DNA from 3 places in the Frankia sp. Mgl5 genome. Region 2 is predicted to be linked to each of the others. Evidence: predicted binding sites of a transcription regulator. Region 2 holds the regulator's gene; each other region holds the start of a gene.
The links. The regulator LexA, encoded in region 2, represses DNA repair genes until DNA is damaged. The targets are predictions, from matches to a motif close to CGAACNNNNGTTCG.
Positions count from the first base shown of each region.

Region 1 (9,601 bases), on a different contig from region 2:
TGCCGCGGCCACAGCGAGGTGGCCGCCGAGCCACCCAGGAGATCTTCGATGACATCACCATCCGTGAGCGGGCCCTCGGCTACCGGCGCCTCGCCGTCCCGGGTGGGCGACACGGCTGACGCTGACGACACGGGAGATCGCGAGGCCGTGGCAGCCCCGGCCGTAACTCCGGTCACCCCGGCCGCCGCCCGGGTCGGAGCGCGGCCGGGGCTGCTGCGGCCAGGCAGCGCGCGCAGGGCGTCCACGCGACGCACGTTCGGCCCCCGAGCGGCCGTGTCCGGCCGGGAAGCAGGATGCCGCCCAGGCAACGGCACCCCGCTGCCGCCCGATGCCACGGTGCCGGCAGGAACGCTGGCTGCTGAGGCGCTGGCTGCTGAGGCGCTGTCGGTCGGCGCGCTGGCGGTCGACGTCGCCGACGTGGTGGCCGCCGCCGACGGGCTGCGGGGGGTCGCCCGGCGCACCCGGGTCGTGGCCGACGCCGACCTGACCCGGCTCACCGGCTCGCCGGTCTGGCTCAAGTGCGAACACGAGCAGCACACCGGTTCGTTCAAGCTGCGCGGCGCATATCACCGAATCGCGGCCGCTGGCCCGCGCGCCCGCGAGCGGGGGGTCGTGGCCGCGAGCGCGGGTAACCACGCGCAGGGCGTCGCCTTCGCCGCGGCCCGGTTCGGCGTCGAAGCGACGATCTTCGTGCCGGAGAGCGCCAACCCGTCGAAGGTCGCCAGCACCCGGCGTTGGGGCGCCCGGGTCGAGTACGTCCCGGGCGGGGTCGACGCGGCGCTCGCGGCGGCGGCCGCGTTCGCGAACGAGGGCGGCCGGCTGCTGGTCCATCCCTTCGACGACGCCGCCGTCATCGCCGGGCAGGGGACGATCGGGCTGGAACTGCTCGAGCAGGTCCCGAACCTCGCCACCGTCATCGTCGGAGTCGGCGGTGGTGGTCTCCTGTGTGGCCTTGCCGTAGCGATCAAGGGCCTGCGCCCGGACGTCCGCGTCATCGGCGTCCAGTCCGCCGCCGCGCCGGCCTTCGCCACATCCTTCCGCACCGGTCGCCGCGTCACGGTGCCCCCGGGCAGCGCCGGCACGACGGAGGCGGTCGGCCAGCCGGGAACCGCCGCCGGCACCATCGCCGACGGGATGGCCGTGGCCGCGCCCGGGCGGCTCACCCTCGAGCTCGCCACCCGTCTCGTCGACGACGTCGTCACGGTCGACGAGAGTGCGTTCTGGGAGGCGATGGTCCTGCTGCGCCGGTCGGGCCAGCGGGTGGAGCCCGCGGGCGCGGCGGGTGTCGCCGCGTTGCTGCGGACCCCCCGGCTCGCGGTCGGGCCCACCGCGGTGGTGATCTCCGGCGGCAACCTCGACCCGGCCGTCGACGCCAGGGTCGCCGCACTCGCCGGTGCTGGTGCTGGTGCTCTCAGCGCTGCCGGTACCGGCACCGTCGGTGCCGACCCGGCCGGCTCGGCCGCGGGCCGTCGGACGGTTGCCTGACCGACCACGGCACCGACCGGCGGGCCTGTGCCCGGAGGTTGGGGCAGGCGAGACCCGGCCGCGAGGGCTCGGGCGGGGCATGGAAGTGTCGGACCCGCCCGGCAGCATGGCGTGGCGGTCGGCGTGGCCGCGGCGCCGGGTGGTTGGCCCGTCGAACGTACGATCGAGGTCTGATGAGCACTCTTTTCGACGACACCTTCGGCCCCGGGGCCCTGGTCGACGGCGGTGCCCCGGCCGGCTCCGGCGACGGCCCCGAGCCGCACGGTGATCTTCCCGGCGGCGGTCGGGCGTCCCGTGGGGCCTTCGGCCCGGCGGTGCTCGAGCCGGGCGGCGCCACCCGCGCCCGGGCGCCCAGGCTCGACCCGGACGAGCTGCTCGAGGGGCTCAACCCGCAGCAGCGTGCCGCGGTGGTGCATGCCGGCTCGCCGTTGCTGGTCGTCGCGGGTGCCGGGTCCGGCAAGACCCGCGTGCTCACGCACCGGATCGCGTACCTGCTCGCGGCGCGCGGCGCGCGGCCCGGCGAGATCCTCGCGATCACCTTCACCAACAAGGCCGCCGGCGAGATGAAGGAGCGCGTCGAGGCGATCGTGGGCGGCCGCGCCCGGGCGATGTGGGTGAGCACCTTCCACTCCGCCTGCGTGCGCATCCTGCGCTCGGAGGCGAGCCGGCTCGGCTTCGGCTCCTCCTTCTCGATCTACGACGCGGCGGACGCCCAGCGCCTCATCACGCTGGTCACCAGGGATCTCGACCTCGATCCGAAGCGGCACACGGCCCGTGGGCTCGCCGCGGCGATCAGTGCGCTGAAGAACGAGCTGGTCGACTGGGAGACGGCCCGGGACAGGGCCACGAACCACATCGAGCGCACGGTCGCCGAGGTCTACGCCGCCTACCAGCAGCGCCTGACCCAGGCGAACGCGCTGGACTTCGACGACCTGATCATGACCACGGTCAACCTGCTACAGGCGTTCCCGGACGTCGCCGAGCACTACCGGCGCCGGTTCCGCCACGTCCTGGTGGACGAGTACCAGGACACCAACCACGCCCAGTACGTGCTCATCCGTGAGCTCGTGGGCCGCTCGGTGTCCTCGGCTGACGAGCCGGCTGCGGGCTCCGGCGAGGCTGTGTACTCCGGCGGTTCCGCGGAGCCCGACGGGGCGGGGTGGCCCGCGAAGGCGGTGCCGCCGTCGGGTGCCGTTCCGCCCGCGGAGCTGTGCGTCGTCGGTGACGCGGACCAGTCGATCTACGCCTTCCGTGGCGCGAACATCCGCAACATCGTCGAGTTCGAGCAGGACTTCCCGAACGCGGCGGTCATCCTGCTGGAGCAGAACTACCGCTCCACGCAGACGATCCTCTCCGCGGCGAACGCGGTCATCGCCCGCAACGCCCAGCGCAAGCCCAAGCGCCTGTGGTCGGACGCCGGTGACGGCGAGCGGATCGTCGGCTTCGTCGCCGACAACGAGCACGACGAGGCCGCGTTCGTCGCGGAGGAGATCGACCGCCTCGGCGACGAGAACCTGGCCAGGCCGGCGGACGTCGCCGTCTTCTACCGGACGAACGCGCAGAGCCGCGTGTTCGAGGAGATCTTCATCCGGGTCGGCCTGCCGTACCGGGTCGTCGGCGGCGTCCGGTTCTACGAGCGCCGCGAGATCCGTGATCTTCTCGCCTACCTGCGGGTGTTGGTGAACCCGACGGACACGGTGAACCTGCGGCGCATCCTGAACGTTCCGCGGCGCGGCATCGGTGACCGCGCGGAGGCGATGGTCTCGGCCTTCGCCGAGCGGGAGCGGATCGCCTTCTCCGAGGCGCTCACCCGGGTGGACGGGGTGCCCGGCGTGGCGACCAGGTCGGCCCGCTCGATCCGAGATTTCGTCGCCCTCCTGGAGGGCCTGCGCGAGCAGCTGCCCGCTGGCCCGCTGGCCGTGATCGAGGCGACGCTGGAACGGACGGGCTACCTCTCGGAGCTGGTCGCGGAGGACACCATCGAGGCACAGGGCCGGGTGGAGAACCTGCGCGAACTCGTCGGGGTCGTCCAGGAGTTCACCGAGCGGCGCCCGGACGGCACCCTCGCCGAGTTCCTGGAGCAGGTGGCGCTCGTCGCCGACGCCGACCAGATACCCGACGACGACGGCTCGGACGGCGTGGTCACGCTGATGACCCTGCACAGCGCGAAGGGCCTCGAGTTCCCCGTCGTGTTCCTGACCGGGCTCGAGGACGGTGTCTTCCCGCACATGCGCACGCTTGGTGACCCGACCGGGCTGGAGGAGGAACGCCGGCTCGCCTACGTGGGCGTCACCCGGGCCCGTGCGAGGCTGTACCTCACCAGGTGCCAGGTACGCAGTGCCTGGGGGCAGCCGGCCTACAACCCGCCGTCCCGGTTCCTGGGGGAGGTGCCGGACTCGCTCGTGGAGTGGCGGCGGCTGCCCGAGCCTGCCCCGGCCGCGGGCGGTGGGCGGTTCTCCGGCGGTGGGTCGGCGGGCGCGGGCAACGGTTCCGGTGGGTCCGGCGGGAAGCTGCCGAGCTCCCCGTTCGGGGCGAAGCCCGGCCGCCCGGCGGCGCGTCCGATCATCGAGCTGACCCCCGGCGACCGTGTCACCCACGACACGTTCGGTCTCGGTGTGGTCGTCACGACGAGCGGGGTGGGGGACTCGCGCCAGGCCAAGGTCGACTTCGGCGCCGAGACCGGCACGAAGGACCTCCTCCTGCGCTACGCCCCGGTCGAGAAGCTCTAGCCCGGAGGTCTGGCGGCGCGGCGGCGTGGGGCGTGGGGCGTGGTCAGCCCGCCTCGGCTGTCGCCGACGCCGCGGTCGGCAGGCTACCGAGGTCGTAGTCGTAGAGCCAGCCGGTCGCCCGTTCGTACATCCGCGGGAAGACGATCGGCATGATCAGGTCACGCAGCCGGGCGGCCACCGGGCCCGCGGTCTTGGCATCGCGGTTCGCGATGGCGGCCTTCACCATTTTCCCGAGCCGGTCGCCGCGCAGCCGGTCGTAGACCGCCAGTGCGTCGCTCGTAGTGGTCCGCCGGCCGAGCTCCTGCGCGAGGACGACGGCGTCCTCCAGCGCCATCGACGCGCCCTGCCCGGCGCCCACAGGATGGGCTGCGTCGCCGATCAGGACGATCCGGCCGTCATGGTGACCACGCACGAGCGGCAGGGTGTGCAGGAGTGTGCCGCCGTGCACGCGGGTCGTCGCGCGCAGGACGGCGACGGCCCGCTGCTCGGTGCCGAAGATCTCGGCCAGATCGTCGACCCCCACCGTGCGCGGGTCGGGCGGGGTCCGTGCCGAGACCTGAGCTGACCACCAGACCCCGCCGTCCGGCGCCGGCACGTGGAGGAAGGCACCCCGCCGTCCGAAGATCATGTTGAACGCGTCGGGTTCGATGTCAAGGCCGTGGGACTCGCCCGACACGGTGTAGAGCCCGGCGTACCCGGGTTCCGGCGCGGTGGGGTGCAGGAGCCGCCGGGTGGCGGACCAGATCCCGTCCGCGCCGACGATCAGGTCGGCGACGTCGGCGGCGTGGAGCCGCTCGAGCGCGGTGGTGTCGAGTCGTTCGCCGGTGCGGATCCGCGCGCCCAGCCGCGCCGCCTCGGTGCGGAGCACGGAGACGAGGTCGGCGCGCATGAGGGTGACGCTGTGCAGGGGATCGCCCGAGCGGCGGCCGCGGGGCACGTCGCCGAGCAGCCGGCCACCACCGGACCACATCCGCTGCCGCTCGACGGCACGGCCCGCGGCCTGGACCGGGGGCAGGCAACCCAGCGCGTCCAGCGCGCGCAACCCGTTGGCGGCCAGGCTCACGAACGAGCCGACGGGGCCGGCCGGCTCCGCGTGCGCCTCGTACACGGTGACCGCCGCGCCGGCCTGCGTCAGCGCGATCGCGCTCGCGGCACCTGCCACGCCGCCGCCGACCACCACCACCCGCATCCGGCCTGTGCCGTTCGCGTGACTCATGCCGCACTCCTTGGACCAGGGGATCCGACCAGTCGCCGAACCTGAATTCGTCGAATCTATTTTTACTGAACTGCAACTCACTGAAACTTAGTTCAGCGAATGTGGGCTCAGTATGGTTGCCCGGGGCACGCAGGGTCAAGGAGGGTGCGACATGGGCGTTCGCAGGGAGCGGGCGGCACGGACCGAGGTCGCGCTGAAGGAGGCGGCCCGGCAGCTGTTCGTGGAACGCGGCTACCTCAACACCAAGATCACGGACATCACCGCCGCCGCGGGCCGCTCGGCGGGCTCGTTCTACGAGCACTTCAGTAGTAAGGAGAACCTGCTGCAGGCCCTGCTGGCCGACATGCACGGGCAGGCGGGCGAGGCGATGGCGGACGGGGCGATGCCGGGCGCGGGGGAGGAATCGGGGGATGGCACGGAGCATCCCCGCGAGCACGACCTCACCGACCGCGCGCAGATGCGTGCGCACCTGGCCGTGGCCTGGCGAGTGATGCGGGCCAACCTGCCGGTCGTGGTCGCGCTGTACGAGTCGGCCATCACCCGGGGGGTCCGGTCGGACGCCCTGTGGGAGCAGCTCGTCCAGGACACGGCCGTGCTGCGCGAGCACCTGGAGTACCTGCGGGACCGCGGCCACCGGCTGCCCGGCGAGCCGGTTCTCGTCGCCGCGGCGATGGGGGCGCTGCTGTCGACGCTGGCCTACGCCCTGCTTCCGTCGAACGAGGCCGGCTTCTCCGACGAGGAAGTCGTCGGCACGCTCACCGAGCTGTTGCTCGCCGGTGTGCGGGGCGAGTCGCCAGAGGCCGGTGACCCGAGCTAGCGGCTCGGCCTCGGCGGCTCGCCCCGCACCAGGCTCGGTCTCAGTAGTGGACGCCGTGACCGGCGAGCCAGGTCAGCGGGTCGACCTTCGTCCCGTACTGGCCGTTGAGGCGGACCTCGAAGTGCAGGTGCGGACCGGTGGACTTGCCGGTGTTGCCCTCCAGGCCGATCTGCTCGCCGGTGGCGACCTCCTGCCCGAGTCGCACGTCGATGCGCGACAGGTGGCCGTAGCTGGTCACCACGTTGTTCTCGTGCATGATCTGCACAAAATTGCCGTATCCCGACTCCCAGCCGGCGTAGATGACGGTGCCGCGGTGCGCCGCGTGGATCGGCGTCCCGTGCGCCGCGCCGAAGTCCACGCCGATGTGACGGTTGGCGCCGCCGAATCCCTGGGTGATCCGTGCCTCGATCGGGCGGACCCACCGGGCGGCCTCCAGCCGCTCGGTCTCGGCGGCGGTCTCCGCGGCGTGCTGGCTCAACGTGGCCGCGGCCTCGCGGGCCACGATCTGGTCGGTGACCTGCAGGTAGGTGCTCAGCCGGCGTTGGGCCTCGGCGGCCTCGCCGTCGGGGGCCCCGGCGGAGAGATCGTCCGTTCCGTCGGCGGAGATGACGTTGACCGTTCCCGGCGCGGTACCGCTCGGGCCGGCGGACGCGCCGAGCACAGCGCCGGTCGGACGGATCTCGGGCGACGTGGAGGTCTCCGAGTGCGCCACCCCGGTACTGTTGATCATGACAAGCCCGATGGTGGACGCCACCGCGGTGGCGACACCCGTGCGCCGTAGCTGGACGGCGGTGAAACCCGATCTACCGAACGCGGACGAGTCCTGCTCGTCGGAGGATCCAGCATTCCGGCGGCGGCGTGCTCCGTGTTCGGATCTCGGGAACTGCGGTCGCATCAACACGCACTCCCATGGTCGCAAGGCATCCGCCGGACAAACCGGTCGGGGAGGGGGACCTCTAAACCGATGAGGAGGCTACACCGTGCGATTCGGACAGATGCCCCTAGCTAGCCACAAAGATGTGGCACTTTCGTGGTGGTCTGTGACGGTTGGCGACCACCGGCGGAGTCCGTGGCCAGCCTGCGGGCGATCATGTGCGCCACCCCGCTGCTGAACGGCAGGCCGTGGTGCCCCGCCCCGTCGACGACCACGTTCTCGGTCACCAGGTCGGGATGGGTGAGCGCCGCCTCGCCCGGGCGGACCACCGTGTCGAGGCCGCCCGCGACGGCGATGAAGCGGGTCCGGACGCCGGGAGCCGGCTCGACGAGCTCCCTCAGCAGCGGTGAACCGGGGCGGAGCTGGCTGACGAGCCGGTAGGAGACGGCCTTCGGAACCAGGCAGGCCAGCCGGGTGCCGTTGTGTGGCGTCGCCAGCGTGACCAGGGTCTGCACGTGGTCGCCGCCGCCGAGCCGCTGCACGTAGTAGCGGGCCACCAGGCCGCCGAGCGAGTGGGCGACGATGTGCACGCCGGTGTCGCCGTGGCGGCCGGCGACCTGCTCGACGGTCTCGGCGAGCTGCGCCGCGGCCGCCTGGACGCTCGTCGCGAACAGCGGGATGTCCACCGAGGTCACAGTCGTGAAGCCGCGGCGGCGCAGGGAGCGTTCCAGCCGGGCGAACACGGACCGGTTGTCGACGAGGCCGTGCACCAGCAGGATCGGCGTCCCGGCCGCCATCGGGTCGCCGATGAGCAGGCCGCGTTGCAATGGTGTCAGGCCGGCGAGCCGGTAGCGGTCGGCGAGTCCGTCGTCGTCGCGGCGTCGGCGCGGCAGTGCCGCGGCCGGGTAGAGCGCGGCGTGGGTGGCCAGGCAGGCGGCCTCGACCACGAGGCCCTTCACGCCGTCGAGCTGGGCGCCGCCGATCCGGGTGAACAGCCGAGTGTCGATGACCGTCCCCTTCGTGGCGACCTGTCTACCGTGGCAGGTTGGGTCAACGACGTTACAGAAAGCCACCCAATCCTGTCGACCATTTTGCCCTTCGTTGGCTAAGGCGGACATCGTTGTCGCGCATCGTCAGCTCGGTCAGCGCCTCGGTCACCCGGTGTGCCAGGCCGGTCGGACCGGCGTCGCGCGGCGCGAGGACGTCGTCGGCGAAACCCAGGCTGACCAGGTCTGACGGGCGCAGCCCCGCGGTGTCCGCGGCCTGCTCGACGCTGATCCGGAGCGTGGTGGCCGTGCCCTCGGGTGACAGCGCCGTGACGTAACTGTCCGGCGACATCAGGACCACATCGGTACAGCACGCCGCCAGCGCCCCACCCGAGCCGCCCTCGCCGACGATCACGGAGAGCGTCGGCGACGCGCAGCCGAGCACCTCCGCCATCGCCGCGCCGATCTCGGCCGCGATGCCACCCGCCTCGGCCGCTGGCCCGCACTCCGCCCCCGGGGTGTCGACCAGCGTGACGAGTGGCAGGCCGAGCCGGCTGGCGAGGCCCGCGGCCCGCACGAGCAGCCGGTACCCGGCCGGCCCCGGCGCGCCGCCGCGTTCGGCCGCCAGCGCGACCCCCACGGCGCGCGGCCCGAGCCCGCCTGCGCCGGGTTCACCGCCCGCGCTCAATTCCCCGCCCGCGCTGTGTTCCCCGTCGGCGACAGGCGTCCCGGCCAGCCGGCCGACCCGGGCACGCACCGTGCGGTCCGGGCCGGTCAGGTCCACCCCGGAGGGGAACAGGCTGTCCAGGATGTCGCCCGCATGCCTGCGCTGGCCGGTGCGGGCGGCGAGGACCTGCTCCCACCCGCCGCGGGCCGGCGCCGGCCCACTCCCCGCCTGGCTGGCGTCAGCCCGGCTGTTGTCGGCCCGGCTGTTGTCGGCGATGCCGGCCCGGTCGCCATCGGCGTCTGTCCTGGCGAGCCGGTCGGGTGTGCGCGCGGCGGGCAGGACACGGGCGGGAACGGCGACCGCGTCCAGCGCGCGCCGCAGCCACGAGGCGACGGCGGCTGGCGCGACGGCCGCGTCCACCAGCCCGGCGGCGTGGGCGGCCGCCGCCGTGTGGCTGGCGCCGGCCGGGGGAGCCTCGCCGGTGACCGCGGCCACCACCCGGGGCCCGGCGAACCCCACCGTCGCGCCCAGCACGGCGCACCGCAGATCGGCGCGGGAGCCCACGGTGACCCACATCCCGCCGGTGGTCGGCTGGTCCGAGACGGCGACATGGGGGAGGCCCGCCGCGGCGACCTCGGCGAGCGCGAGGGACACCCGGGCCAGCCCCACCAGCCCGGCCACGCCCTCCTGCAGCCGCGTCCCGCCGCTGCGCACGAGTGACACCAGCGGGCGCCGCCCGGCGACGGCCGCGGCCGCCGCGTCCGCGAACGCGCCCGCGTCGGCCTCCCCGAAGCTGCCCCCGTTGACCGCGAAGTCCCAGACCGCGA
Region 1 covers NZ_JALKFY010000004.1:161,514-171,114, reverse strand. Annotated here, with positions in the region: gene MXD62_RS03580 (pyridoxal-phosphate dependent enzyme) at 49-1,485, shown strand; gene pcrA (DNA helicase PcrA) at 1,659-4,214, shown strand; gene MXD62_RS03570 (FAD-dependent oxidoreductase) at 4,258-5,430, opposite strand; gene MXD62_RS03565 (TetR/AcrR family transcriptional regulator) at 5,582-6,247, shown strand; gene MXD62_RS03560 (M23 family metallopeptidase) at 6,288-7,142, opposite strand; gene MXD62_RS03555 (alpha/beta fold hydrolase) at 7,253-8,194, opposite strand; gene MXD62_RS03550 (carboxyl transferase domain-containing protein) at 8,181-9,601, opposite strand, start outside.
Region 1: pcrA (DNA helicase PcrA) is a predicted target of LexA. The motif match lies at 1,638-1,651, and genes of this name have one in related genera.

Region 2 (9,601 bases):
ACCTCGTAGTGCTCGGTGCGCAGGCCGGGGGCGTCGACGACGTGGCCGTGCTCGGCGATGTACTCGACGATCGCCTCGATCGTCTCCTCGGCGTATCCCAGCGCGCGCAGCGCCGCGGGCACCGTCTGGTTCACGATCTTCATGCTGGCCCCGCCGACCAGCTTCTTCATCTTCACCAGGGCCAGGTCCGGCTCGATCCCGGTGGTGTCGCAGTCCATCGCCAGGCCGATCGTCCCGGTCGGGGCCAGCAGGCTGACCTGGGCGTTGCGCCAGCCGTGCTTCTCCCCCACCGACAGCGCGCGCTCCCACTCCTTCGAGGCCGCGGCGATCAGGCGGGCCTCCTCCGCGTGCACGGTGCGGACGGCGTCGTTCGCCGCCGAGTGCTTGCGCACGACCCGCCGGTGGGCGTCGGCGTTGCGGGCGAAGCCGTCGTAGGCCCCGACGGTGCCGGAGAGCTCCGCCGAGCGGCGGTAGGCGGTGGCGGTCATCAGCGAGGTGATCGCGGCGGCGAGCGCCCGGCCCCCGTCGGAGTCGTACGCGCGGGCGCTGGCCATGAGCAGCGCGCCCAGGTTGGCGTACCCGATACCGAGCTGCCGGTACGCCCGGGTCACCTTGGTGATCTCCGGGGTCGGGAAGTCCGCGAAGCAGATCGAGATGTCCATCGCCGTGATGATCAGCTCGACGGACGCGACGAACGTCTCGGTGTCGAAGGTGCGGTCCGGCCGCAGGAACTTCATCAGGTTCAGCGAGGCCAGGTTGCAGCTCGAGTTGTCCAGGTGGACGTACTCCGAGCACGGGTTCGACGCGGAGATCCGGCCGGACTCCGGGCAGGTGTGCCAGTCGTTGATCGTGCCGTCGTACTGGATGCCCGGGTCGGCGCACTCCCAGGCGGCCTGGGAGATCGTGCGGAACAGCCCGCGGGCGTCCACCGACTCGATCACCCGGTTGTCGAGACGCGCCCGCAGGTCGAAGGACGTCCCGTCGACCACGGCGCGCATGAACTCGTCGTTGACCCGCACCGAGTTGTTGGCGTTCTGGTACTGCACCGAGGCGATGTCGCGCCCGCCGAGGTCCATGTCGAACCCGGCGTCGCGCAGCGCGCGGATCTTGTCCTCCTCACGCGCCTTGGTTTCGACGAACTCGACGACGTCGGGATGGTCGACGTCGAGGACGACCATCTTCGCCGCGCGCCGGGTCGCTCCGCCCGACTTGATGGTGCCCGCCGAGGCGTCGGCGCCGCGCATGAAACTGACCGGGCCGGACGCGGTGCCGCCGGAGGAGAGGAGCTCCTTCGAGGAGCGGATTCGGGAGAGGTTGAGACCGGCACCGGAGCCGCCCTTGAAGATCAGGCCCTCCTCCCGGTACCAGTTGAGGATCGACTCCATGGTGTCGTCCACCGCGAGGATGAAGCACGCCGACACCTGCTGCGGCGCGGCCGTCCCGACGTTGAACCAGACCGGGGAGTTGAAGCTGAAGACCTGGTGCAGCAGCATCCAGGTCAGCTCGTGCTCGAAGATCTCGGCGTCGCTCTCCGACGCGAAGTAGCCGTGCTCGCGGCCGGCCGCGCCGTAGCGGAGCACGACCCGGTCGATGAGCTGGCGCAGCGACGACTCCCGATCGGGCGAGCCGAGCGCGCCGCGGAAGTACTTGCTGGCGACGATGTTGGAGGCGTTGACCGACCAGGCGGTCGGGAACTCCACCCCACGTTGCTCGAAGTTGACCGATCCGTCCCGCCAGTTCGTCATGACGACGTCGCGGGACTCCCACTCCACCTCGTCGTAGGGGTGGACTCCAGGCGTGGTGCGAACCCGCCGGATCTTCAGCCCGGCCACCTTCGCGGCCGATCTGTTCCCCTTGCCGCGGGTCTCGGTCATAGCGCTCCTCGTGTTCGCGTTCGATGGGTTCAAACAGCGGCCACCGGACTTACGTGCCCGGATCAGGCCTGGTCAGGCATGGTCCCGGGCAGGTCCGGCCCGGCGCCGGCAGTGCAGGGCGGGATGGCCGGATCAGCTGTTCCGCTGATCGGCCGGGGTGTGCGTGGGGTCTGGGACGGTATGTGGGGCCTGAGGCCGTGCCGGATCCGGCGGGCACGGCGGCGTACCCGAGGTGGCCGGTCCGGCTGGTGGCGCTCGATGCCCGTGGCCGCGCCGGACGGGATCGGGTCGGGGGCGGGGCAGGGGCACAGGTGGTCGGGTCCGAACATCAGGTGCAAAGGTGCTGGCCGCGGCGCATGCGCCGATGCCTGTATTACGTGCGCCGCGGGCGGCTTCCGTGGCCTCGCGCAGTACACGGACCACCGCGGCTCCGAGACCGGTGTGGCTCCGACTCCGCACCGACACGGCTCCAGGCTGGTTCCATTCCAGGTCGTTACACGGACCTGGACGCTCGCCGGACCGCGCCTCGACGCCTCCCCCGCGCCCGGCCCGCGATGCCGGAGCCGGCAGGCGGCCCACCGGCCGGGTTCGTGAGGCCGGCGCGGATCAGGCTGGGTCACTCATGGACGCCCGGATCCCGGTTCCGGGACCTCGGGCCGGTGCGTCAGGGGCCGGCCGCCGCCCGTGGGCCCGTGGTCACCGGAACGACGACAGCCGAGGCCCCGGTGGCCGCCGGCATCGCGGTCGGCTTCCCGGCGACGGGCGGCTCACCGCCGCCAGCCGACTCGGCACGCAGGGCCGCGATCGCCGCCTCGAAGTCGCCGAGCGACTCGAACGCCAGGTAGACGGAGGCGAAGCGGAGGTAGGCCACCTCGTCCAACTCTCGGAGGGGGCCGAGGATCGCTCGGCCGACATCCTCGGCGGCCACCTCCGCGGAGCCCGAGGAGCGCACCGTCTCCTCGACCCGCTCCGCCAGCAGCGCCAGATCGTCCGACCGGACGGGGCGGCCCTGGCACGCCTTGCGCACTCCCACGATCACCTTCGCGCGGCTGAAGGGCTCGGTGGCCCCGCTGCGCTTACGGACCCGCAAGGAGGCCTCCTCCATGGTCGTGAACCGACGGCCACAGGCCGGACACGACCGCCGGCGCCGGATCGCGGCGCCTTCCTCGGCCTCCCTGCTGTCGACGACACGGCTGTCGGGATGCCGGCAGAAAGGGCACCGCATGGTCCGCTCCCCTCCACCCCGGGCAGGCTGACACTGCCGCCCGCGGGGTGCGTCCGACTGGGTTCCGTCACCTCGACCGGCGGCCCCGTGGACAGACGGTCAAGGCCCTGTGGATTACCTGTGTAACAACCTGTGGATGACTTGCGGTGCTGAAACTACAAGATGTTGTGTCCACCGTAGCGCACACCCCCGACAGATCCGACACCGACCCCTCCGGTGCATGTGGTCCTCAGGTGTGTTCTCGCCAGCCCGCGCCGGGGCCACGACAGGCGGTGACACCAGCCGGACGTGCCCTCGGTGGGGCAGCCGCAACACCTGGCACACCGAACGCACCGGGCATGCCGGGCATGCCGGGCCGCCGAGCCATCGGGCATCGAGCCACCGGGGCATCGGGGCATCGGGGCCGCAGCAGGAAAGCCGGGTCAGGGGAGCCGGAGCTCCTGACCGGGCGTGAGCGTCACCGTGTCGAGGCCGTTCAGGGTCATGAGCCCGCGGACGGTGTCGCGGGTGTCGGCCTCGGGGGCGGCCTCGTGGGCGATCTCCCAGAGCGTCTCCCCGGACCGCACGACGTGCGTCCGGTAGCTCACCGGGACGCCGGTGAACGCCTGTGACGCCGTCACCAGCACCAACGAGAAGACAAGGCCGAGGACCGTGCTCGCCAGCGCCACCACGACGACGCGGCCGCGCCTGGTCAGCCGCAGCGGCGGCCGCGCACCCGACCTCCCCCGCCCACCGGCCCGCGACCGGGACCCGGCCCGAGGTCGAGGTCGAGGTCGAGCCTCAGGCCGGGCGTGGGGCTGAGGCCGGGGACGCTGGGGCTGGGACTGCCCGCTCGGCCCAGGACGCGGCTCGGGCACCGTGGCGGCCGACCCGGCCGCGGCCAACCCGACGGCTGCCTCACGCCACCACATGCCGGGCATCTCGATGACGGACGCCCCGGATCGCCGCTCACCGCCCCGCCTGGACTCAGCAGGCGGCACCGTGGCAGCCGGAGCAGCCCCCGAGAGACCACATCGGGCGCCACGAGAGCGAACCGGGCGCCCTACCGGCACGCGGCCCATGCCGCGCACCGCCACCCCCCGCACCCCGCGGCCACGGACGGCGACTCCGCCCACCGCGGCTCCACGCACGCCACGTGCCCCCCGCGCACCCGTCGCGACCTGCGCACCCTGCCGCAGCGCGCAGCTGCGGGACACCGGGTGACCCCGCCGAACTGACGCATTCCCACCGGCCGCACCGCCACCGTCGGTCATGCCAACCTCCCAGGCACGAACACTTGTTCGATCGAACGCCTGAGCGATTCTTACACGGCCACCACGCACACTTCCCCCGACACGCTCGAACAGACGTTTGAGATTCGGCGACCGGCCGACTACCGTCAAGGACGATCAGTTGTGGACGATCGTGCGAGATGAACCGAGCACGAAGGACCCCGCCAAACCGATCAGCCGAACCGATCAAAAGTTACTAATCGGACAAAGCATTGGAACGACCGGGTGGGTGTTGGCGGAGCCGGGCCGTCGACCACCCGGTCCTTGGCAGCCGCCGGTGGCACCATCCGCCGCGCGTAAGCATCGACAGGAGAGCGGTAGGCGATGACCAGCCAGGAACGGGGTACCCGCCGAGGTGACACCCGTGGCAACGTCCGGGATTTTCCCGACAGCCCCGCGGACGCCTCGGGCCTGACGCAGCGGCAGAAGAAGGTGCTCGAGGTCATCCGGTCCGCGGTGGAGCGGCGCGGATACCCGCCGAGCGTCCGGGAGATCGGCGAGGCTGTCGGCCTGACCAGCACCAGCAGCGTCGCGCACCAGCTCAAGGTGCTGCAGGAGAAGGGGTTCCTCCGGCGCGACCCGAACCGGCCGCGGGCGATGGAGGTGCTTCCGATCGGCGGCGCGAAGGCCGGCGGGCGTTCCCGCGCGGGTGCCGCGGCGGCGGCCGGCGCACCCGCCGAGACAACGGCGCTGGAGGCCGGCACGCCCACCTACGTCCCCCTGGTGGGGCGGATCGCGGCCGGTGGGCCGATCCTCGCCGAGCAGGCGATCGAGGACGTCTACCCACTGCCGAAGGAGATCGTCGGCGAGGGAACTCTGTTCCTGCTCAAGGTGGTCGGCCAATCGATGATCAATGCCGCCATCTGTGACGGCGACTTCGTCGTCGTCCGGCAGCAGCCGGTGGCGGACAACGGCGAGATCGTCGCGGCGATGATCGATGGAGAGGCCACGGTCAAGCGGTTCCGGCAGCGCGACGGCCGGGTGTGGCTGGCGCCGGAGAACCCGGCCTTCTCCGACATCCCGGCCGAGGACGCGACCATCCTCGGCCGCATCGTGGCGGTGATGCGCCGGGTCTGATCCCCGGCACGCGGCCGGCACCGGGCAGGCCGGGCACCGGTCAGACGTCAGGCGTCTGACCGGTGCGGTGTTCAGCTCGCGGTGTTCCGTCGGGGCTGGTGTTCAGGCAGGGTCGTCAGGCGCGGAACGGCTCCAGCTCGGCGGCCAGGCCCACGGGCACGCGCGCGGCGACCTCGGTGCCCTTGCCGGTGTGCTCGACTCGGAGCACCTCGCCGATCTGGTGGATGCGGGAGACGAGATCGCCCCGGGTGTAGGGCACCAGCAGGGACATCTCGACCTCCGGGTGCGGTATCCGCGCCGAGAGCGCCTCCACCAGCTCCTGCAGCCCCGCCCCGGACCGCGCCGAGACAAAGATGGCGTCCGGCACCGCCTGGCGCAGGACGGCGAGCGTGGTCGGGTCGACCGCGTCCACCTTGTTGACCACGATGAGCTCGGGCACCCCGGCCGCGTCGATCTCGGCGAGCACCTCGCGCACGGCCGAGATCTGCCCCATCGGGTCCGGGGCCGAACCGTCGACGACGTGCAGGACGAGGTCGGCGTCCACCACCTCCTCGAGCGTCGAACGGAACGCCTCGACGATCTGGTGCGGCAGGTGGCGCACGAAGCCGACCGTGTCGGCCAGGGTGAAGATCCGGCCGTCGGGCAGCGTGGCCCGGCGCACCGTCGGGTCGAGGGTCGCGAACAGCGCGTCCTCGACCAGTACGCCCGCCCCGGTCAGTCGGTTGAGCAGCGACGACTTGCCGGCGTTGGTGTAGCCGGCGATCGCGACGGCGGGAACGGCACCGCGGCGGCGCGACGACCTCTTGGTCGCCCGGACGGTGGCCATCCCGGTGAGCTCTCGGCGCAGCTTGGTGATGCGCGCGCGCAGCCGGCGACGGTCCGTCTCGATCTTCGTCTCACCGGGGCCACGGGTACCGATCGGCGCCCGGCCGCCGCTGGCGGCCTGCCGGGACATCGACTCACCCCAGCCGCGCAGCCTCGGCAGCATGTACTGCAGCTGGGCGAGCTCGACCTGCGCCTTGCCCTCGCGCGACGTCGCGTGCTGAGCGAAGATGTCGAGGATCAGCGCCGTCCGGTCGATCACCTTGACCTTGACGACCTCCTCGAGCTGGCGCAGCTGGCCGGGGGTCAGCTCGCCGTCGCAGATCACCGTGTCCGCGCCGGTCGCCAGTACGATCTCGGCGAGCTCCTTGGCCTTGCCGGAGCCCACGAAGGTCGCTGCGTCGGGCCTGTCCCGGCGCTGCACGAGCGCGTCGAGCACGACCGAGCCGGCGGTGGTGGCGAGCGCGGCCAGCTCCGTCATGGAAGCCTCGGCCTCGACCTGCGAGCCCGACGTCCACACCCCGATCAGAACGACCTGTTCCAGCCGGAGCTGGCGGTACTCGACCTCGGTGATGTCCTCGAGCTCGGTGGTGAGGCCCGGGACACGGCGCAGCGCGCCACGGTCCTCCAGGTCGAGCCCGTCGCCCTCCTCGTCGAAGAACGAGAACCCGTCGGCCTCGGCCAGGGCGAGCGCGGTGCCGGCGCGACCGTCACGACCCTCGTGGCCGTCGTGGCCGCCGTCGCCCGAGTGCAGTTTCAGATGCGGGGTGGACGCCACAGCGGCGTCAGCGCGAAGACTCATACCATCCGTTCTCAACGCGGCACGGTGACCGCGTCATTCCAGTCCGCCCCGGCCGGGACGGCACTCTTTCGCCCCATCAGCCGGGTTCGCCCGGCCGATGAAACACCGTCACTCTCAGGGTGACACGGCATACCCGCGATCGCGAACCCTTTACCGGACGGTGCCCGCCACCGGACGACCTCGGCAGACCTGAGGCGGGCACCCGGCCCGACGCCCGGGCGCACCCACGCGCCACGGGTCCCCGAGGGAGATCGAGGGACTTCGCCCTGCCTGCCCCGGCCGCGCTCAGCCTGCCTCGGCCGCGCTCAGCCGGCCCCGACAACGCTCGGACGCCGCTCGCCCGCGGGAGCCGCCGGGCCGAAGCCACCCGCCGCGCGCAGCCAGTCGGGACGAAGGACACCGTCCGACACCAGCACGGCCGGGCCACTGAGCAGGACGGTCGACTCCCACCAGCCGACAGTCAGCCGCCCGCCGGGGAGGTCGACCTCGACCTCTGCGGGCGGCCCATCGCCATTGCGGGCCGCCCAGGCCACAGCGACGGCACACGCGCCGGTGCCGCAGGACGCGGTCTCACCGACGCCCCGCTCGAAGACCCGCATGGCGACCCCGTCCGGAGCCGGGACGACGACCTCGACATTCACGCCCTCGGGGAAGGCGGCGGCCGGGTAGGCCGGCGCGCGCAGGTCCAGGCGCGCCAGGCCGGCCGGGTCGAGGTCGTCGGCGAAGCAGACCGCGTGCGGGTTCCCCATCGAGACCGGCACGGCGGCGAACTCCCGCCCGGCGACCGTGACCGGCACCGGGCCGGCGGCCAGCTCGGGCGGTCCCATCTCGACGGTGACGTCGCCGCCCGCCGGCACCTCGACCGCCCGCAGGCCGGCCCTGGTGGCGATGACGAGACGGCCGGGCGCGGCGTAACCCGCGTCGACGAGATAGCGGGCGAACACCCGGACCCCGTTGCCGCACATCTCGGCGATCGACCCGTCGGCGTTGCGATAGTCCATGAACCAGCGGGCGGCCGCGCTGTCGCCGGCGGCGGCGGGCTCGGCCGCGGTCAGCACGACCCGCAGCACCCCGTCGGCGCCGATGCCGGTGCCCCGGTGGCACAGCGCCCGCACCAGCTCGGGGCTGAGATCGAGCTCGCCGTCGGCATCCGGCAGGATGACGAAGTCGTTACCCGTTCCGTGTCCCTTGACGAAGCGCACGCCGCGATCGTACGGCCGCGGCGAGCTCACCCCGCGGCAGCCGCCCGCGAACGGTCCCCTCGCCCCGAACCACCCGGATACGCGGTACCTCCTGACTGCGCGGTACCTCCCGAACGCGTCGGCTGGGCGGGACGTCCCTGCGGGTCGCCGGGACGCCCGTGCTGGTCGCCGGGACGTCCAGGCTGAGGGCCAGGGCGGCCGGGGGTGGCGCCGGACCACCCGGGTTGACTCGCCGGCCGGAAGCCGGTCTCGGCCCGGGTCTCAGCGGACGGCTTGTACCACCTGTCCGGCCGGCCGCGGCCGAGCGCGATCATGCGGGCGTCCTCCACCGGTACCGGCGGGCAGAAGAGCGGCCCGGACACCCGGTCGCAGTCCAGCCTGCCGACCCGGTCCGCCAGCACCGCGGTGTCGACGTCCTCGGCGACGACGACCATGCGCCGCCGATGCGCCACGCCCACCAGGGAGGCGAAGGCCGCCTCGCCCTCCATGTCGCGGATCGTCGCCCGCAGGAACTGCCCGTCGATCCGCACCAGGTCCAGCGGGAGCACGTCGAGGGTGGACAACGAGCCGTACCACGTGCCGAACGCGTCGACGCCCACCGCGACGCCGAGGTCCCGCAGCCGCACCAGCAGGCGGGGCAGCGCGGGAGGCGCGAACGCCAGCGTGTCCTCGGTGAACTGCAGGCCGACGGCGCCCGCCGGCAGCGACCGCCCCAGCACCAGCCGCTCCACCTCGGCGAGGAACTCCGGGCGGGCGAGATGACGGCCGTCGATGCGCACCCACAGCCGCGGCGGGCGGACGGAGGTCCCCGCGGCCATCCGGTGCCAGGTCCGCGCCTCCGTGACCGCCATCCGCAGCACCCACTGGTGTACCTGGCCGACCAGCCCGGCGGCCTCGGCGACGCGCATGAAGGCCGCCGGGCCGAGCAGCCCGAACTCGGCGTGCGCCCAGCGGGGCCGCGCCTGCATCCCCGGGACGGAGCCGTTACGAAGGTCGACGTCCGGCTGGTAGTGCAGGCGTAGCGAACCGTCGTCGAACGAGGCGTACAGCGCGGGAACCAGGGCAAGGTCGAGCGCGGTCACGTCGAACTCTCCAGACGCCGGGATGGGCCGGGACCCGGGCCGACGGGTCAGGCGAAGGTCCCGCGGCGCTGGGCCGGCCACACGTCAGAGCGAACCCAATATCAGAGCGAACCCACCAGACGTCGTACCTCGGCGAGCGCCGCGGCGACATCCGGAAATTCCAGCCAGGATATCCGCGGATCACGCCGGAACCAGGATCTTTGCCGACGAGCGAAGCGCCTGGTGGCCGTTGTTGTGGCCTGTTTG
Region 2 covers NZ_JALKFY010000614.1:55,968-65,568, reverse strand. Annotated here, with positions in the region: gene MXD62_RS14555 (vitamin B12-dependent ribonucleotide reductase) at 1-1,874, opposite strand, end outside; gene nrdR (transcriptional regulator NrdR) at 2,539-3,099, opposite strand; gene MXD62_RS14545 (LysM peptidoglycan-binding domain-containing protein) at 3,522-3,770, opposite strand; gene lexA (transcriptional repressor LexA) at 4,695-5,447, shown strand; gene hflX (GTPase HflX) at 5,563-7,071, opposite strand; gene dapF (diaminopimelate epimerase) at 7,377-8,273, opposite strand; gene MXD62_RS14525 (EAL domain-containing protein) at 8,300-9,355, opposite strand; gene miaA (tRNA (adenosine(37)-N6)-dimethylallyltransferase MiaA) at 9,457-9,601, opposite strand, start outside.

Region 3 (9,601 bases), on a different contig from region 2:
GAGGCATGCTGGAGACATGGCGACCACCTCCCCACCGGCGGCCCTCCCCGTCACCGAGACCACGGGCGACCACTCGTCCAGCCTCGCGGAGACGATCGCCGCCTGCTGCACCCCGCTGGCCCGCGCACCGCTGTCCGCCGAGGAAGCCGACAAGCTGGTCGCCGTCCTCAAGGCCATCGCCGTCCCCGCCCGGCTACGACTCCTGTCGATGATCTACGCACGGGACGGCGGCGAAGCCTGCGTCTGCGAACTCACCGAACCCCTCGGCCTCACCCAACCCACCATCAGCCACCACCTCAAAGTCCTCGTCGACGCCGGCCTGATCACCCGCGACAAACGCGGCGTCTGGGCCTACTACCGCGCCGTACCCGAAGCACTCGCCGCCCTCGCCACCGTGTTCAGCCCTCCCCAATAGCAAAGAACAGAACATCCCCCCAGGTAGGGAAGTCCTACCAAACGTCCCGGTATAGGGCATACAGTCAAGCAATTACCGGTCGGTGGGAGGCGTGGGATGTCCGGAGCGGGTCTCCCACCGAGGGCAGAGCCGCCGCGCCCACCCGCGCCGGGTGCCCCCGCCCCGTACCAGCGTGCGTCCCAGCCTCCTGGGCCTGATGGACCTGTCCCGTTTCATGGCCCGCCGCGGCCGCCTGTGCCGGGTGGGCCTGCTCCATATCAGCGGGCGCCGCAGCCGCCGTCGCCGTCGCCAGGTCAGGTTCCCTGGCTGGTCCGGGTGCTCGTCGTCTGGCCGGCACGGGCAGTCGCCGCCGTCGTCGTCCTGCCGTTCCGGCTGCTCTACGAGCTCGCCCGGCTGATCGCCCGCGGCCTGTGGCGGCTGGTCCTCGAGCCGATCGGACGAGTGCTGACCTGGATGTGGCGGCGGCTCGTCGCTCCGGTGGTCCGCGCGGTCGGGTCGTTCCTCCGCTGGCTGTTGACCCCGGTCTGGCGGGCGGTCCTCCTGCTCGCGCGGGGACTGGGGTTCCTTTTCGAGCAGCTGATAGCCCGTCCGCTCGGCTGGTTCGTCCGAACGCTGGTGGTTCCGGTCTGGCGGGCGTGCGCCGCGCTCGTCCGGGCCACCCTCCGAGGCGTCCGGGCGGCACTGCGGGTGCTCGTCGTCGTGCCACTCGCCTGGTGCTGGCGGACGATCCTCGCCCCGGTGGTCCGGGCCATCAGCACGGTGCTACGCATCCTGGTCGTCATCCCCATCACCTGGTGCTGGCGGGCGGTCGCGGCCGCATTCCGCCTCCTCGTCGTCCAGCCGTGCCGCTGGATCAACCGCACGATCTGGCGGCCGATCCGCCTGGCAGTCGCCGATACCTCCCGGACGCTGACCGGCCGTCGATGATCTGGCCAGCGTTCAGGTGCGGCGGCGGATGCGGGCGTGCGACCAGAAGTGGTCGAACAGGGCGCAGGAGGCGGCGCGAGAGGCGTCGGCCCGGCGGGCGATCTCGGCGCGCAAGGCAGCCAGGTCGACGCCCAGCCCCGGCAGCCGCTTGTCCAGGCCGAGGAAGGACTCCCGAAAGCCCGAGGGTCAACTCGGGTCGTCGGGCCTGTTGACGAACCAGACAAGCTCCTCGACAAGCTTCTCGCTCTTCCAACCGTCCGCCGTACGCACGAAGTCATGAAAGTAGTAACCGCCGCAGTAGCTCGGCTCGGCCATTCCCGGCATCTGCATCGGGTTGTAGAACTGCGCGATCACCTTGGCACGGTCGCCATCGAGATCGATCTCCACGTTGGTCACGTAGTGAATCTTCCAAGGCGCCCTACCCAGCCCCCGTTCGAGCCAGCCCGCCATCTCGTCACGCCTGCCGACGGGCAGGCTGCTGGACGTCGACGTGTAGTCGATGACCGCCTCGGCCGTGAACACTGACTTCCACAGCTCGAAATCGTTCGTGTCCACACCACGCGCGTAACGCGCCAGCTGCTCCTGGATCTCCAGCTTGTCGGCAAGCTCCTGCAGGTCCACCGATACTCCTCTCATCTGGCAGTCAGACCGTTGTCGACGACGTAGACAGCACCCGTGATCGGTTTCGCCTCACCCGGCGAGAGAAAGGCAAACAACGCCGCGGTCCCGGAGCGCCGCAGCGTATGATGCCGAGATTCGGCTCCGAGGGTCAGCCATCTTGCGGCGGCGGCGTCGGTCGGGTCACCCTGATCGCCATCAGTCCGATCGGGCCAGTTCGTCCTCCCGGGCGACGCAGCCCTCCGCGGCGGCCCGGACGGCACGCGAGCCGCACACCGTCAGAGCGTCGCCAGTCGGGCCTGGTCGAAGAACATCCCCCGGATCAGCAGTTTCAGGGCGTGCACGGTGGCGTGGTAGGTGTCGGCGGGCGCGGTCAGTGCGTGCTCGTAGAGGCCCATGAGCAGTACGTCGATGGCGTTAGTGGCGGCCTGGACGTCGACGTGGTCCGTGAGGATGCCCTGTTCGCCCGCCTCGCGCAGGATTTCGGTGACGACATGGTGGATGGAGGTGACAATGGTGTCGCTTTCTTCTGCCAGGTGCAGGTCCGCGGCGCTTTCCACCCGGATCGCACGGTCGAAGGGGACCGCGTAGGGATTCTCGCGGACCATTCGGTCGGCCTCGTCGAGTACCGTCATGAGCTTGTCGAGGACGCCGTCGACGGATTCCACGGCGAGGGCGAAGCGGGGGGCTGTCTGCTGGGCGATTTCGCGAAAGGTCTCTTTGACCAGCTCGGCCTTGTTCGGGAAGTAGTGGTAGAGGCTGCCGCTGGTCATGCCGGCCGCCCGGGCGATCTCGCGGATGGTGGCGCGCGCGTAGCCGACCTCGGCGACACAGCGCAGAGTCGCGTCAAGAATGCGCTGCCTTGTCTGATCGCCTCGGGAGCCGACCGGCCTGCCTAACAGCGATGAAGTGCTCGCCACGATTTCTCCTGATTGTCGTCTCCCCCCAGTCTCGCATGCGGACACCGAGGCGGGGCCGCGCCGTCGTGACTGTCGAGGCTGACGCACCGCGGTGGCGCGCAGGGAGCCGGTGGACGGTCACGACAGGCGCGGGGAGTCCTCGGGCCCGACCCCGAAGCTTCTCAGCATGGCCGATACCGTCTCATACGCACCGATGGTGAAGATGACGTCGAGTATCTGCTGGATGTCGAGCACGGCGGCGAGTGCCGTCCAGGTGCCGTCTGTCAGCAGACCGTCGGCGATGATCTCGTCGACGGCGCTCATCAGCGCGGCATCAAGCGGGTTGAAGGATGCTTCGGCGGGGTCTGATGCGATACGCCGTTTCTCCTCGGCGGTGAGCCCCGCCTCCTCAGCGAGGTGGAAGTGCTCCGCCCACAGATAGTCGCAGGCGCGCCGGGCAGCGACCCGCAGGATGAGGATCTCGCGCTGCCGCGGGGTCAGTGTCGTCGCGAGCAGCACCTGGCCGTTGAAGGTGAGAAACGCTCGCGCGAGGTGGGGGTGGTGCGCGAAGGTGCCCAGCATGCCGAGGGACTTGGGTCGCCCCTCGGCGCTCGGCAGGGGATGGCGCGGTTCAGGCGGGATCATGGCGGCCAGAGCCGAACGCATCTCCGGTGGGAACTGACGGGGCCTCAGCGGCTCGACACGCGCCATGCGGCGCTCCCTTCTCGAGAGGGGATGACGGTTCGCCGAGGACACCGGGCTACGCGCGTCACTCCGTGATCCGGATACCCTCGTAGCTCCTGAGCGTCTCCGGGTCGGGCAGCTGCATCTGCAGGTACACCGCGAGGTGGTAGATCCTTCCGTCGGGGTCGAACTCGTAGATCGTCGCGGAGTTCACGGCGCTGCTGATCCCGGAGACCGTACTGCGCTCCTCCAGCTCGAGCAGCACCAGGTTGCCGACCTCGGTGACCCGCTTGAACGAGCATTCCCATGCGGACGTCTGCGCCCACTGGGTCAGGAAGCCGGAATACTCCAACCAGTTCATGGTCTCCTTGAACGGGCCGATCCGCTCGAAGGAGTCGACGGCGACCAGCTCGGCGACCGGTGCCCAGCTGTCGACCGAGAAGCCGGGCTCCTTGCCCGCGTCGACCAGCTTTTTCATCAGCCGGGTGTACTCCAGCACGACCCGCGAGAGGCCTGTGTAGTCGCCGATAACCTCGTCGAGGTCGCGCAGCGCGAGCGTCATAACGATGCTCCCAGTGGTGAGGTCGGGGATCTGCGGACATGCGGCCAGGCCGCTGCGGTCTCGCGTGGCAGACCGGCTGCCGTAAGCCGCGGCTACTCAGGACCGGGCGCCGGCCAGGTAGCGATCGAGAACACGGTGGAAGTTCGCGACCACGAGCTCCTCCCGGGTGATCGTCTCGTGTTCCAGGCGGCTGTTTCGTAGGCCGGCCTGCTGGCGCTGCATCTGCTCGTAGTCCTGCTGCAGCGCCTCGAAGTAGGTGTGGCTGCCCGGCTCCTCGACGACGGTCGGGTCCACCTTCGCCGATTCGGCGAGATCATCCGGCAGATACATGTAGCTGGCGACGTGCCAGACGCACTTGTTCGGGTCGCCGGAGGGGTGCGGGGTGGGCATGGTGATGTGACATTCGCCCGCACGGATCGTCATGAAGAAGTTCGGAAAGAGGACCCAGCCCTGGTTGTCCGTCATCTGGTTGTCCGTCAGCCCACTGACGTCCAGGCCCATGCCTGTGAGTGTGTCGCGGGTGGCCTGCTGCAGCAGCGTGCGCGCAGTGAGGCCCTCCGGGAAGACCAGTGTGCCGTCGTCGCCGCGGTACTCTGCGACAAGCTCCTCGAAACGAGGCAGCATCAGCGGCACCGCGGGAAAGGTCTCGGGCAGCTTACGGATCCCGGCCACCTGCTCCTCAGGACCGAACTGCTCACCCCTGGGCACGTCGAACGGCGTGGTGGCGACGCTGTGGTCGCCGAGGAACCAGTAGCGGCCCTTCTCCGGGTCCGGGTAGATCACGTTCAGTAGCTGCGGGTGGACGCCCCAGACGTGGTAACCCTCCTGGAAGGCGTCCATGACGACCTTCCAGTTGCATTCGAGGGCCTCCTCGACATCCATAACGGTGACGAACCGCTCCATCTGGTACGGCCGCAGCAGCTCGACGACCTCGGGACCGAGGTACTCGGCGAGCGGCGTCGCGTCCGGGTCCGGGTTGAGGAAGATGAAACCACCGAACGTCTCCACCGGCACGGACAGCAGCGGGACATCGCTCTTGTCGACTCCCGAGTGGCCCTCGCGCAGGATGCCCCGGCAGTTGCCCTCCAGGTCGTAGGACCACAGGTGGTACTGGCAGAGGAACTGCCGCGAGGTGCCCGAGCGCTGCGCGCACAGCAGGTTGCCGCGGTGCCGGCAGGCGTTCACGAAACCGCGGATCATGTCGTCGCGGCCGCGCACGACGATGAAGGACTGGTCGAAGAGCTGATAGGTCTTCCAGTCACCGGCCTTCGCCAACTCGTCGGCCCGGCCGACAACCTGCCAGGTCGTCTTCCAGATCAGCTCACGCTCCTGCACCGCGATCTGCGGCGAGGTGTAGCGCTCGGTCGGGATCTTCCACCGTAATCCGGCCGGGTCGGAGCGCAGACCCGACAGCCCGATCCTCGTGTCGTCGAGCCATTCCCCGGGCCGCGTCGGCCGCGTCGCCTCGATCGTCATCAGTCCAGTTCTCCTCGAACAGGGGAAAGAGTGGGTCGGAGATCTTCCATGCGCCGGGGACACACATGTGGGGCCCGCGGCGCATACCCGGAGAGCGCGCTCTGGGCTACCGCGCGGTGATGGCACACGCTCCGGACGCACTGGGTACCGATCCGGATCAGAGCAGCACCGCACGCCCGGCCGGCCAGCGCCGCCGACGTAGCAAAATTAAACAATCGCTTGATTAAGAAGCATGATGCACGCCACACTCGAGCACTGTCAAGCCACCCACCACGGACACAAGGACGAACACGCATGCCCTTCGGTGGGGACTACCGCGATCGCGACAGGCGGGGCGTCAGGCTTCGGACTCGCGGTCACCGAGGCTCTCGCGACTCTCGGGCCGCGACTCTCGGGCCGCGGGCCGCCGTCTTCGACGTCCAGGCTGGGCAGCTCGACACCGAGGTCGCACCCCTGCGAGGTCGGGGCCGGCCATGGCCTACGCGACCCGAGCAACACGCAGGCGGACATCCGGGAGGCCGTCGCGGACGCCGGGTTCCCGGGGCTGACGTCGCACCCGTTCGGCCGCAAGTCGGTGGCGACGCTGCTCGAGGACGGGCACTCACCACGCAGATCGCCGACGTCCTCGGGCACGAGAACCCATCGATGACGTTGAGATCACCTCAACCGCAAAAAGCCAGCCCACAGACCGAAACTCAGATCTTGGAGTCCCCCGGGCACCAGCCCGACGCGGGCGTGCGCCGGCGTGTCGCCACACCTTCGAACGAATGTTCGGCTACTGTTGCCCACAGACTCTCCGCCGTCCACCGAACCGACCCGGCTTCCGAAACTGTCGGTCCCACGGCCCAGCGTCGGCTCGTGGCCAAGACCCGCCGACCTCAGTCAGCATGGAGTAACTCCAATGGTGGGACCCGACCGCGAGAAGGCGCTCGAGAACGCGCTTGCGCAGATCGACAAGCAGTTCGGCAAGGGCTCGATCATGCGGCTGGGTGACGATATCCGGCCGCCGATCCAGGTCATCCCGACCGGCTCCATCGCGCTGGACGTCGCGCTCGGCATCGGGGGTCTTCCCCGTGGACGCGTCGTCGAGATCTATGGGCCGGAGTCGTCCGGAAAGACCACCGTCGCGCTACACGCTGTCGCGAACGCGCAGACAACAGGAGGCATCGCGGCCTTCATCGACGCCGAGCACGCCCTCGATCCGGAGTACGCGGGGAAGCTCGGCGTCGACACCGACGCCCTGCTCGTCTCCCAGCCCGACACCGGGGAGCAGGCGCTGGAGATCGCCGACATGCTGATCCGTTCCGGCGCGCTGGACATCATCGTCATCGACTCGGTGGCCGCCCTCGTGCCGCGCGCCGAGATCGAGGGGGAGATGGGCGACAGCCACGTGGGTCTGCAGGCCCGCCTGATGTCGCAGGCACTGCGGAAGATCACCGGGGCGCTCGCGAACTCCGGCACCACCGCCATCTTCATCAACCAGCTCCGCGAGAAGATCGGCGTCATGTTCGGCTCTCCGGAGACCACCACCGGTGGAAAGGCACTGAAATTCTATGCGTCGATCCGGCTCGACGTGCGCCGCATCGAGACGCTGAAGGACGGCACGGAGGCTGTCGCCAACCGCACGCGGGTCAAGGTGGTAAAGAACAAGATGGCCCCACCGTTCCGGACAGCCGAGTTCGACATCGTCTACGGCGGCGGTATCAGCCGCGAGGGCTCCCTGATCGATATGGGCGTCGAGCACGGCATCATCCGCAAGTCCGGCGCCTGGTACACCTACGACGGCGACCAGCTCGGCCAGGGCAAGGAAAAGGTGCGGTCATTCCTCCGCGACAACCCGGACCTGGCCAACGAGATCGAAAAGCGGATCAAGGAGAAACTCGGCCTCTCCCCGACGCTGGACGCTGACGCTCCCCCGCCAAGTCCGGGAGCGTCCGATCAACGGCGCCATCGCATATTCGACGGTGACGATGTGTAGCCAAGGCATCCAGGAACGGATCAGCCGCCAGCCCGCCCTCAGCAGCCTGATCAACGAATACGAACGAGCCGCCTAAAACCCCAGGTAAACGCCGGTAGCCGAGTTCTGACACCCCACAGGTGATGCACTCTCGGCCGACCGTGGTGACCGATCTGATCAGGACAGTCGTCAAGTCGGTGTCTGCCTGACCTGAAGACGTGGCAGAGCGCCCCCGGAGGTTCCCGGGCAGGAGACGATGTACCAGAGAATGGTGACCCGCAGGCCCCACCCGATCGCCGCTTCACTCTTGTGTGTCGCCGCTGCCGCACACTAGACCAACGGACTTGATAGCTAGTTGACTATTTGTGATCTGGCGCTGACGTGCGCTCGTTCCTCGTTCAGTGCTCGTCAACTACGAGGCCCTACGTTGTCCTTCGATCGTGGCCCGGGCAAAAGACGCGCAGGAGCCAGGGGGCGAAGGTCCAGGTGGAAGGGTCCACATCGATGACGACGACTCGCCGGACGGTGCTGGCCGGATCCGCTGCGGTCGCGGCCGGCGCCGTGGTCAGGGCGCCCGCCCGGCCAGTCCGTGATCCGGCCGCAGCACACCCGCGAAGGTCGGCATGGATTCCGGATTGATCCTGGCCAGTATGCCTTTCGCCCTGGGCATCGTCATGCTCGGGCTGGGCCTAGGCCTGACCCTGGACGACTTCCGTCGGGTGGGTCGGCAGCCGAAGGCGGTCGGGGTCGCGCTGTTCTGCCAGATCGTGCTGCTGCCGACGATCTGTTTCGGCCTGGTGCTCGCCTTCCGGCTCCCGCCGGAGCTGGCGGTCGGGTTGATACTGGTCGCGGCGTCGCCAGGCGGGCCGACAGCCAACCTGTACAGTCACCTGTTCGGCGGGAACGTCGCACTGAACATCACGCTCACCGCGACCAACTCGGTGCTGGTGGTGGTCACCCTGCCGATCGTGGTGAACCTCTCGGCCGAGTACTTCCTGCCCGAGGGGGCGGCGATCGGGCTGCAGTTCGACAAGGTGCTGCAGGTCTTCACGATCGTCCTCGTGCCGGTCGCGATCGGGATGCTCGTGCGCGCGCAGGCGCCGGAGGTGGCGCGGCGACTCAACCGCCCCGTCCAGGTGCTGTCAGTCGTGGTCCTCGTCGGGGTCATCTCCGCCGTGCTGTTGGGGCAGCGGGAGAAGCTCGCCGACCATTTCCTCTCGGTCGGCCTGGCCGCGTTGGTCTTCAACATCGTGAGCCTGCTGATCGGCTACGGTGTACCTCGCCTGGCCGACGTCGACCATCTGGCCGCCATCGCGGCCGGGTTCGAGATCGGCATCCACAACACCGCACTCGCCCTCACGGTCGCGGCGAGCCCAGCGCTGTTGAACAGTTCCGAGATGGCCATCCCGGCAGTGGTGTACGGCATTGTCATGTTCTTCACCGCGGCCGGGTTCGGCTGGTTGATCACCCGTCGGGCTCAGGTGACCGCGTCCTCGGTGACTGTTCCCGGCGTTCCTGGTGCTGAACAGTGCGATCGAAGCTCGGTGACGTAGCTCTCGGCGCGGCGGGCGAAAAGGTAGGACTCGCGCTCGTCGGACCGCTCGCGGGCCTTTTCGGCGGCGGCTCGTACGACGCCCGCGGGTTCGCCGCGGGCGTGGAGCAGGCGCGCGCGCAGCAGCAGGACAAGTCCTTCGGCGTAGCGTTGACCGTAGGCCTCGAGGGCCCGGTCCGCCCGGTCGAGGGCGGTAGCCGCCTCTTCCGGCCTGCTGGCGGCCAGCCACATGTCGGCGATCAGCGCATGGTGGTACGCGACACCCCATCGCGGCGGGTCGACCAGCGTCCCGGCCACGACCTGTTCGGCTTCCGCCGCGAGCCCGGCCGGGTCGTCACCGGTGAGGGCACGGGCCCAGTACCAGTTCAGCCGTACGTAGTGCTCCTGCTGGACGGCGACCCGGCCAGTACCTACGGTCATCCACCGCTCGATCGTGCGCAGCACCCAGCCCGCGTCACCGGCCATCGACGCGATGATGGTGATGTAGTACGCCCAGGTCGCGACGGCGTAC
Region 3 covers NZ_JALKFY010000628.1:7,411-17,011, reverse strand. Annotated here, with positions in the region: gene MXD62_RS17995 (metalloregulator ArsR/SmtB family transcription factor) at 17-415, shown strand; gene MXD62_RS17990 (hypothetical protein) at 731-1,342, shown strand; gene MXD62_RS17985 (nuclear transport factor 2 family protein) at 1,529-1,963, opposite strand; gene MXD62_RS17980 (TetR/AcrR family transcriptional regulator) at 2,239-2,880, opposite strand; gene MXD62_RS17975 (carboxymuconolactone decarboxylase family protein) at 2,998-3,570, opposite strand; gene MXD62_RS17970 (hypothetical protein) at 3,629-4,105, opposite strand; gene MXD62_RS17965 (SRPBCC family protein) at 4,202-5,581, opposite strand; gene recA (recombinase RecA) at 6,483-7,559, shown strand; gene MXD62_RS17955 (bile acid:sodium symporter family protein) at 8,162-9,091, shown strand; gene MXD62_RS17950 (AAA family ATPase) at 9,016-9,601, opposite strand, start outside.
Region 3: recA (recombinase RecA) is a predicted target of LexA. The motif match lies at 6,342-6,355, and genes of this name have one in related genera.